DNA from 2 places in the Desulfofundulus sp. TPOSR genome. Region 2 is predicted to be linked to the other one. Evidence: a T-box and tRNA genes for the amino acid it is inferred to sense, from the RefSeq annotation. Region 2 holds a T-box; the other holds one or more tRNA genes.
What was found. The T-box of region 2 lies ahead of thrS (threonine--tRNA ligase). A T-box ahead of a tRNA ligase gene usually reads a tRNA of that ligase, here a tRNA-Thr.
Positions count from the first base shown of each region.

Region 1: it encodes a tRNA-Thr, which carries the amino acid that the T-box ahead of thrS (threonine--tRNA ligase) is inferred to sense. The anticodon was not compared.

Region 1 is NZ_JAAOEF010000004.1:179,291-183,706, forward strand. Features, by position in the region: gene rpmG (50S ribosomal protein L33) at 1-95, opposite strand, end outside; gene tuf (elongation factor Tu) at 309-1,511, opposite strand; tRNA gene G7K71_RS16660 (tRNA-Met) at 1,679-1,755, opposite strand; tRNA gene G7K71_RS16665 (tRNA-Thr) at 1,870-1,945, opposite strand; tRNA gene G7K71_RS16670 (tRNA-Met) at 1,948-2,023, opposite strand; tRNA gene G7K71_RS16675 (tRNA-Tyr) at 2,109-2,194, opposite strand; tRNA gene G7K71_RS16680 (tRNA-Thr) at 2,206-2,281, opposite strand; gene pdaA (delta-lactam-biosynthetic de-N-acetylase) at 2,714-3,688, shown strand; gene G7K71_RS16690 (serine hydrolase) at 3,754-4,416, opposite strand, start outside.
Region 2 is NZ_JAAOEF010000001.1:699,294-703,709, forward strand. Features, by position in the region: gene thrS (threonine--tRNA ligase) at 1-1,790, opposite strand, end outside; T-box leader at 1,872-2,120, opposite strand; gene G7K71_RS03545 (DUF445 domain-containing protein) at 2,201-2,800, opposite strand; gene ytxC (putative sporulation protein YtxC) at 2,879-3,757, opposite strand; gene G7K71_RS03555 (hypothetical protein) at 3,889-4,416, shown strand, end outside.

The DNA.
Region 1 (4,416 bases), on a different contig from region 2:
AATTCGAGCCGGTTGGGATCATTTTTCTTGTTCTTTGTGGTGGTGTAGTTCCGGCGTTTGCATTCCGTGCAGGCCAGAGTAACACTAACCCGCATCCTGGCCACCTCCTAAAACTAAAAAACACTTGCAAAAAACTCCCTGGAATTAACCTTATCCACTGTAACATAATTCCCCGGTGATGTCAATAGTGACTCCTCTAAACAACAAGTGTAACCATAGCCTTCCATAAGTAAACTTATATATAAGCAATGAAGAAGGAATCGACAGGCAATTCCTTCTTCATCCGTTTCTCCATTCGCTGCTGCTCGTTACTCAATAATCTGGGTGACCACGCCGGCTCCGACGGTACGGCCACCTTCCCGGATGGCGAAGCGCAGCCCTTCTTCAATGGCAATGGGGGTGATCAGCTTGATCTCCAGCCGAACGTTGTCCCCGGGCATCACCATCTCCACACCTTCAGGCAGCGTTATCGTTCCCGTCACGTCCGTCGTCCGGAAGTAAAACTGCGGCCGGTACCCGTTAAAGAACGGCGTGTGCCGCCCACCTTCTTCCTTCGTCAGCACGTATACTTCCGCGCTGAAGTGGGTGTGCGGCTTGATGCTCCCGGGCTTCGCCAGCACCATCCCCCGCTCCACTTCTTTACGGTCGATACCCCGCAGCAGACATCCAATGTTGTCCCCAGCTTCCCCACGGTCCAGGATCTTCCGGAACATCTCCACTCCCGTGACCACCGTCTTCTTCGGCTTTTCCATCAGTCCCACTATCTCTACTTCGTCGCCCACCTTCACCGTGCCCCGCTCTACACGCCCCGTCACCACCGTGCCGCGACCGGTGATGCTGAACACGTCTTCTATGGGCATCAGGAAGGGCTTGTCAATGTCACGCTGCGGCGTCGGAATGTATTCGTCCACCGCGTCCATCAGTTCCCAGATCGATTTGCACCATTCGCACTCCCGCTTCCCGCAGCCGCATTCCAGTGCCTTTAACGCCGAACCGGTGATCACCGGCACGTCGTCCCCGGGAAATTCGTAGGTGGACAGAAGTTCCCGCACTTCCATCTCCACCAGTTCCAGAAGTTCCGCGTCGTCCACCATGTCCGCCTTGTTCATGTACACCACAATGTAGGGCACACCCACCTGCCGGGCCAGCAATATGTGCTCCCGCGTCTGGGGCATGGGACCGTCCGCCGCCGATACTACCAGAATCGCACCGTCCATCTGGGCCGCACCCGTGATCATGTTCTTCACGTAGTCCGCGTGGCCCGGACAGTCCACGTGGGCATAGTGCCTCTTTTCCGTCTCGTATTCCACGTGGGCCGTGTTAATGGTAATCCCCCGCTCCCGCTCTTCCGGAGCGTTGTCGATCTCTTCGTATTTCTTCACCTGCGCCCTGCCCACCGTGGCCAGCACCGTGGTGATGGCTGCCGTCAAAGTGGTCTTCCCGTGGTCAACGTGTCCAATGGTCCCTACGTTTACGTGGGGTTTCGTCCGCTCAAATTTGGCCTTGGCCATGACTCTCTTTCCTCCTCCTTGAAACCCACTTTTTTACACACTTCTAAATTATTACCACTTTTCTTTAAATCATGCAATAAGCCATAGAACACAAAATTCGCTAAAGGGCTTAAAATTCCTGCTCCCCAAAATAAAAATCACCAGCTTTTACGCTGGCGATTCTGTAGTGGTAGCGGCGCAGGGACTCGAACCCCGGACACAGCGGGTATGAACCGCTTGCTCTAACCAACTGAGCTACGCCGCCATGAGCGGAAGTCAGATGTCGGATGTCGGAAGTCAGAATTGCTGTCCACCTGAGTTCCCCTGTCGCCAGGCGGCTCCTTCCAACCTCAGACCTCCGACTTCTGACCTCTGAAACTGGAGCCACTAACCGGGATTGAACCGGTGACCTCGTCCTTACCAAGGACGCGCTCTACCGACTGAGCTATAGTGGCATTGGTTGCGGGGGTAGGATTTGAACCTACGACCTTCGGGTTATGAGCCCGACGAGCTACCGGCTGCTCCACCCCGCGTCGGCAAATTATATTATAACACAGAACCGGAACTTTTTCAAACCCTTATTTGAAGAAGTCCGGTCCTGAAGAATAAGCAGGTACTTGGTGGAGGGGGCAGGATTCGAACCTGCGAAGGCGTCAGCCGGCAGATTTACAGTCTGCTCCCTTTGACCACTCGGGAACCCCTCCACGGGAAAAACTGGAGCCGGCGATGGGACTCGAACCCGCAACCTGCTGATTACAAGTCAGCTGCTCTGCCAATTGAGCTACGCCGGCATGGCACAATAACTTCAGACGCAGTTATTATGATAACAGAAAAGCCTCACCGTGTCAATACCTCCACCGCAGCCTGTGTGATCCGTCTGTGATATTGTCAGGGTAAAATCCGTCAGTAAAAATGTCAGTATGAAGGAGATGGTTACCCTGTCACAGACGGAACTGAAGCGGATGCTGGTTTTGCAGCGGGCTCTGGAGGGTCAGATCTCAACCTTTGAAGCTGCCCTGGTATTAGGCTTAAGTAAACGTCAGGTATACAGGCAAAGTTCAGCGGGCAGCCGGGCTTCCCGTGAAACGCCCTTAAAAATAATATACCAAAAGAGGGGCGGTGGCAAAAGGTGTCGAATTTTTTGGATCAGGACCCGGGAATAATTCCTTATTTCCCTGCCCAAGCTAATGCTAGATATTTTTACTATCAAGGAGGAAAATCCGTTGTCCCGATATGCTAAAGCAACCGTGGCACTTATAATGGCTGTAATTGCCGGTGGGTTTTACGCCGGCAAGATGTACCTGGCGGCGGAAAATCCAAAGTCCAGTGCTACTGGGGTCTATTCTTCCCAACCTGCGGGGGAAAAAACAACGGCAAATCCCCCCCCTTCACAGGCAGTAAAACCAGCAAAAAATGAGGCAAAGGCTCAAATCCCGGAAAATGTTAATGAAAAGAAAGGTGCCACCGGCAATAAAAAGACCGGCCAGACCACTACTTCCTTGTCCAACGCACGCCGCGGTTGGGGCATTAAACGTAACGACAACCACCAGCAACCGGAAATGCCCAAAGCAATCCGCGACACCCTGGCCCGGTATGACGCCTACTGGATTGGCAGTCCCGGTGAAAAGGTGCTTTACCTGACCTTTGACGAAGGTTATGAAAACGGCTACACGCCCAAAATACTGGACATTCTCAAAGCCAACAACGTCAAAGCCGCCTTCTTTGTGACCGGGCATTACGTCAAAACCCAGCCGGAGCTGGTCAAGCGTATGGCGGCTGAAGGGCACATCGTGGGCAACCACACTATGAACCATCCCAGCCTGCCCGATATCAGCGATGAGGAGATCAAGAAAGAACTGCAATCGGTGGAAGAACTTTTCACAAAGCTGACGGGGAAGAAGATGAAATACCTGCGCCCGCCCAAGGGGGAATACAGTGAGCGCACTTTGGCGGTAACCAGGCAATTAGGATATTACAACATTTTCTGGAGCCTGGCCCTGGTGGACTGGGTACCCATGCCCGGAGGTTCCCAGGAAGCCTACCAGTCGGTAATGGATAACCTGCACAACGGGGCGGTAATATTGCTGCACGCCGTATCCAGGGACAACACCGAAGCCCTGGACCGTATCCTTAAAGACGCCAGGGCCCAGGGGTACACCTTTAAGACGCTGGATGATCTGGTGGCGAAAAAAGCTTAGCGGTTTGCCGGCACTAAAACAAGGGCCTGGCGTAACTTGAGAATCGCCAGGCCTTTTGCGCAGCATTACCGCTTCAGATTAACCTGGTAGTCATAGACCATCCGGGAAATCTCCGCGATGCGGGCAAATCCTTTATCCACATCCGTTTCCCCTTTGGACAGCACCACCAGGATGTAAGGGTGTTCGGCAAAAACAATCCCGGCATCGTTGGCCACACCCCAGACATCCCCTTCCTTATGGGCCACCCTTACCTCCGGCGGGAGTCTACCGGGCAAACCCACGTGGTAAATGGGGTTGGCCATATCATCCAACAGGCGCTCTCCCAGGGCGGGATGCTCACGGCTGAATTCCAGCACCGCCTCCATATACCGGCCCATGTCCCGGGCAGTGGTGATATTCTCCCCGCCCGGGAACACGGTTTGCCCGCCCAGGTCACGCATAAATTGGGCCACGTTATCCTTACCCAGGTGGCGCACCAGCATCCGGTAGGCAATGTTGTCGCTGATGGTTATGGACAGGTTGGCCAGTACCCGCAGGGAATAGCTGTCGCCGTCCCGGGCGGAAAACTGCAGAATCCCGGCTCCCCCTTGATAGTCCTGTTTGCTGTCATAAACCACCCGGTCATCCCAGTCCAGCTTCCCCTGGGCGACGAGATGATTCAAGTAGAGAACCACGGGTACCTTCACCGTGCTGGCGGCAGTTATGGGCTCATCACCGTTGATATCAAA
Region 2 (4,416 bases):
CTGTCACCCACCACCAGCATATAGGGTATTTTTTGTGCCTGGGCCTCGCGGATTTTGTAATTCACCTTTTCATTGCGGGCGTCCAGCTCTACCCTGATGTTTTCCTTTTCCAGCCGCTCCACCACCTGACGGGCGTAATCGGCATGGCGGTCGGCAATGGGCAGAACCCTGACCTGGACCGGGGCCAGCCAGGTGGGAAAGGCGCCGGCAAAATGCTCGGTCAGGATGCCGATAAAACGTTCAATGCTGCCGAACACCACCCGGTGGATCATCACGGGGCGGTGCTTCTGGCCGTCCTCGCCCACATAGGTGAGGTCAAACTTCTCGGGCATGAGGAAATCCAGCTGAATGGTGCCGCACTGCCAGGTGCGCCCCAGGCAATCCTCCAGGTGGAAGTCAATCTTCGGCCCGTAAAAGGCCCCGTCCCCTTCATTTACTTTATACTTCATCCCCTTGGCCTTCAAGGCCTCCTCTAAGGCGGTGGTGGCCATCTCCCAGATTTCGTCCGAGCCCATGGACTTTTCGGGACGGGTGGAAAGTTCCACCTTATAGTTGAAACCAAAGATGCCGTAGAAATAATCCACCAGGTCAATGACCCCGATGATCTCTTCCCGGATCTGGGAGGGCAGCATGAAGATGTGGGCGTCGTCCTGGGTAAAGCAGCGCACCCGCATGAGCCCGTGGAGCACCCCGGAAAGCTCGTGGCGGTGCACCAGGCCCAGTTCCGCCAGGCGTATGGGCAGTTCCCGGTAGCTGTGCAGGCGGCTCTTGTACACCAGGATGCCGCCCGGGCAGTTCATGGGCTTGATGGCGTATTCCACGTCATCGATGCGGGTGAAGTACATGTTTTCCCGGTAGTGCTCCCAGTGCCCCGACCTTTCCCACAGGGACCGGTTTAAGATAATCGGCGTGCGGATTTCCTGGTAGCCCCGCTTGTAGTGCTCTTCCCGCCAGAATTGTTCCAGCTGGTTGCGCAGGACCATGCCCTTGGGATGGAAAAAGGGAAAGCCCGGTCCTTCCTCCTGGATGCTGAACAGGTCCAGTTCCGCACCCAGCTTCCGGTGGTCCCGGCGTTTGGCCTCTTCAATCCGGAAGAGGTATTCTTCCAGCTGGGACTTCTTGGGAAAAGCGGTGCCGTAAATGCGCTGGAGCATCTTGTTTCTTTCGTCGCCCCGCCAGTAAGCCCCGGCCACGGAAGTGAGCTTGAAGGCTTTCAGCCGGCCGGTGGAAGGAATGTGGGGACCGGCGCACAGGTCCACGAATTCCCCCTGCTGGTAATAAGAAATCACCGCATCTTCCGGCAGCTCATTGATAAGCTCCACCTTGTATTTTTCCCCGGCGGCAGAAAACCGCTCCAGCGCCTCCTCCCGGGACACTTCAACCCTTTTAAAGGGAAGATCTTCCTTCACAATGGCCTGCATTTCCCTTTCAATTTTCTCCAGGTCCGCAGGCGTGAAGGGCTTTTCCGCATCAAAGTCATAGTAAAACCCCCCGGCAATGGCCGGGCCGATGGCCAGCTTGACTTCCGGGAAAAGACGCTTCACGGCCTGGGCCATGACGTGGGCGGCGCTGTGGCGGAAAGCATCCCGCCCCGGCTCATCTTCAAAGGTGTAGAACTCAACGGCGGCATCCCTGTGTAGAGGGTAACTCAAGTCCACCAGCCGCCCGTCCACCGCCGCCACCAGGGCTTCCCTGCCCAGGCGGGGGCTGATGTCCTGTGCTATGCGCACCAAAGGAGTACCGGGTTCGTATTCCCGCACGGAACCATCTTTTAAGGTTACCTTAACCATAACAAGCAGTCCCCCTTCCGCTAAAATTTAACTTCCGATGTCCCTCAGCTTACTTCTGACCCAAAATAAAAAACGCCCCTTTTCAGGGACGAAAAATTCCGCGGTTCCACCCTGCTTGGCAGCCGGACAAAAGCAATATACCGGCCCGCCCGCTTTAAAGGCGATAACGGCACCTCACCGGCCCCGCTTAGTAACCGCTCCCGGCGGCGTTCGGCAGGGCAGCTCCGGGGTGGTTTTCAGTCCCTACCCTCCAGGGATGCTTTCAGCCGCGGCACCCCCTCTCTGGGGATGGGCGTTTTAGGGCCTACTCTTCCCCTTCATCACCGTTGCTTTATGCTTCGTTCGTTATTATATTGGGAATCTATACTTATGTCAACCGCAAGGCACCCAGAAGGTTTCTGGTACAGTGACTATCTATAAAACCAAAAAATGCCCACCTGCAAAAGGCCAATCATAAAACCCAAAAATCCTCCCAGAATTTCGATATGTTTTAGCTCCCGGGAAGCGACGGAGGTGATGATTTTTTCCAGTTGCTCCAGGGAAAAACTGTTAACCTGATCCTCCACTACCTCCGACAAACAAAAATCTACTTTCAGCTTTTCCCCAAAACGGTCTATCAGTCCCTCAACCAGGGGTGGCAATTCCCTTCTGATCTGTTCAGCCAGGGCATCAGAAATAATTCGCCGCAGGGACAGGGGTAAGAAACCGGGCAACCTGTCCATCACCCGGACACGGACTGCCGTATTCACGGAAGAGATCAGGTCCTCGTTTAATTGTTCTGAGCGCAGGTAGTTGAGGAGTCGTTCCTTGGGAAGCAGTTGCTCCTCAATTACCTTGCCGATAACCCTGGCCAGCTCACCACGCCTTTTGGGCACTACCCCCTGGATGGTGTAACCAAGCACACGAACTGGTTTGTAGGGACGAAAAATCAGCCGTACCGCCAGCCAGTTGGTCAGCCACCCGATCAGCGCCCCTACTACCGGCAACAGCACGGCCTGCGTCCAGTGCAAATCCTTCTCACCTCGTTCTGGTCCTCAAAAAACTACATCAGAACAAATATACCAGAACAAAAAAAAACGGGCAACAAACTATTTTTTTTGACATAAGGGGCAACCGGTACATTCCCGTACCCGGCCCCAAAAGACAAGGTTGATCGTTTCCATGACGGTATTTTTTTGCCCGGAATCCTTATTGTGAATAACAATATGTTTGGGCGCCAGGGTAATCAAGGTGCTGATCAGCATGTCCTCATAATTAATTTCCCTATCGGTTAAATCCATAAACAAATTTTCCAGGTAGTCTACCCTGAGAACCTGTTTTTGATCGTCTAAAAGTCTAAACGCCCCACCGGGCAGCCTGAGCACATGCACCAGTTCCACACGGGATTCCTGAATTTCCACAAAATATTTAAGCAGCTGGATAAATTCCTGATACTCCCTCTCCATCAGGAAGTCGTCCACTGCCCTTTCCACGGCCTGCTCCAATTCTTCCACGTAATCCTTCAGCCGGAAACGGATAAAGCCCTCTACGATGATCTGGTTGTTTTGCCGCAAAAAATCTAAAATCCTATCCATAACCTTATTCTTAAACAGGCGCTGGTAAACCGCTTTTTGACCGCCCTTGCCGTAACCCAGGTGACCAAGGGCATACTTGAAAATGTTTTGCCGCTCCTCCTCGTTAAAATAATAATAGTTCTCCCTGATCATGTCTTTGAGCAGCAACTGTTGCCACTGGCCCAAAATTAAATCGGAGAGAGAGCGGGCGATATGGTGGCGAAAAATGGCCTGAATGTCTCCCCTTTGCCCTCCACCGGGCATTACCTGACAGGATACAAAGTTAAACCTGCCGGCCGAGCTTTCTTTCAAACTTACTTTTAACCCCTCTTTTTCTAAATTTTTCATTTCCCGCCCCAACCGGAACTTAATGAGATCTATATGCCGGGCCGTCCCGATGGAGATATCGGTCATCAATTTCACCGTCCTTTCCGTTCTAGTATATGTGCGGCTAAAAACCGGTATACAACCAGCCTTTCCCGTAATGTTGTGGGGAAACTATCTTTAAGCGTTTAAACCCCGGCCATTTATTTAAAAATAAGGATATGACCAGGAAAAAGCAGCTTTCCGTTTTTACAATCGCCGCAACTTACATAGGAACAGTGGTGGGGGCAGGTTTTGCTTCCGGCCAGGAAGTACTGCAGTTTTTCGGTTACTTTGGCCTGCCCGGAATACTGGGACTGGTATTGACGACCATTCTTTTGGCTTTTTTTGGTTACCTGATTTTGGACCTGGGGAGGAGGCTTCACGCGGATTCCCACCTGCCCCTTGTGCGTTATGCCGGCGGGAAATGGATAGGTACGGCCGTAGATTGGGTAATTACCCTTTTCCTGTTTGGCGGCCTGGTGACCATGGGCGCGGGAGCCGGGGCAATTTTTACGGAACAATTGGGGTTGCCCTTTCTTTGGGGAAGCCTTGCAATGATCGTTATTTCCCTTGTCACGGTACTTACCGGGATTGCCGGAGTGGTTACTTCCATCAGTTTCGTAGTGCCGCTTCTTCTGGCCGCAGTTTTTGGGGTGGCTATTTACACCATCGCCACGGACCCGGGTGCCCTCCTTTCCACGCTCCGG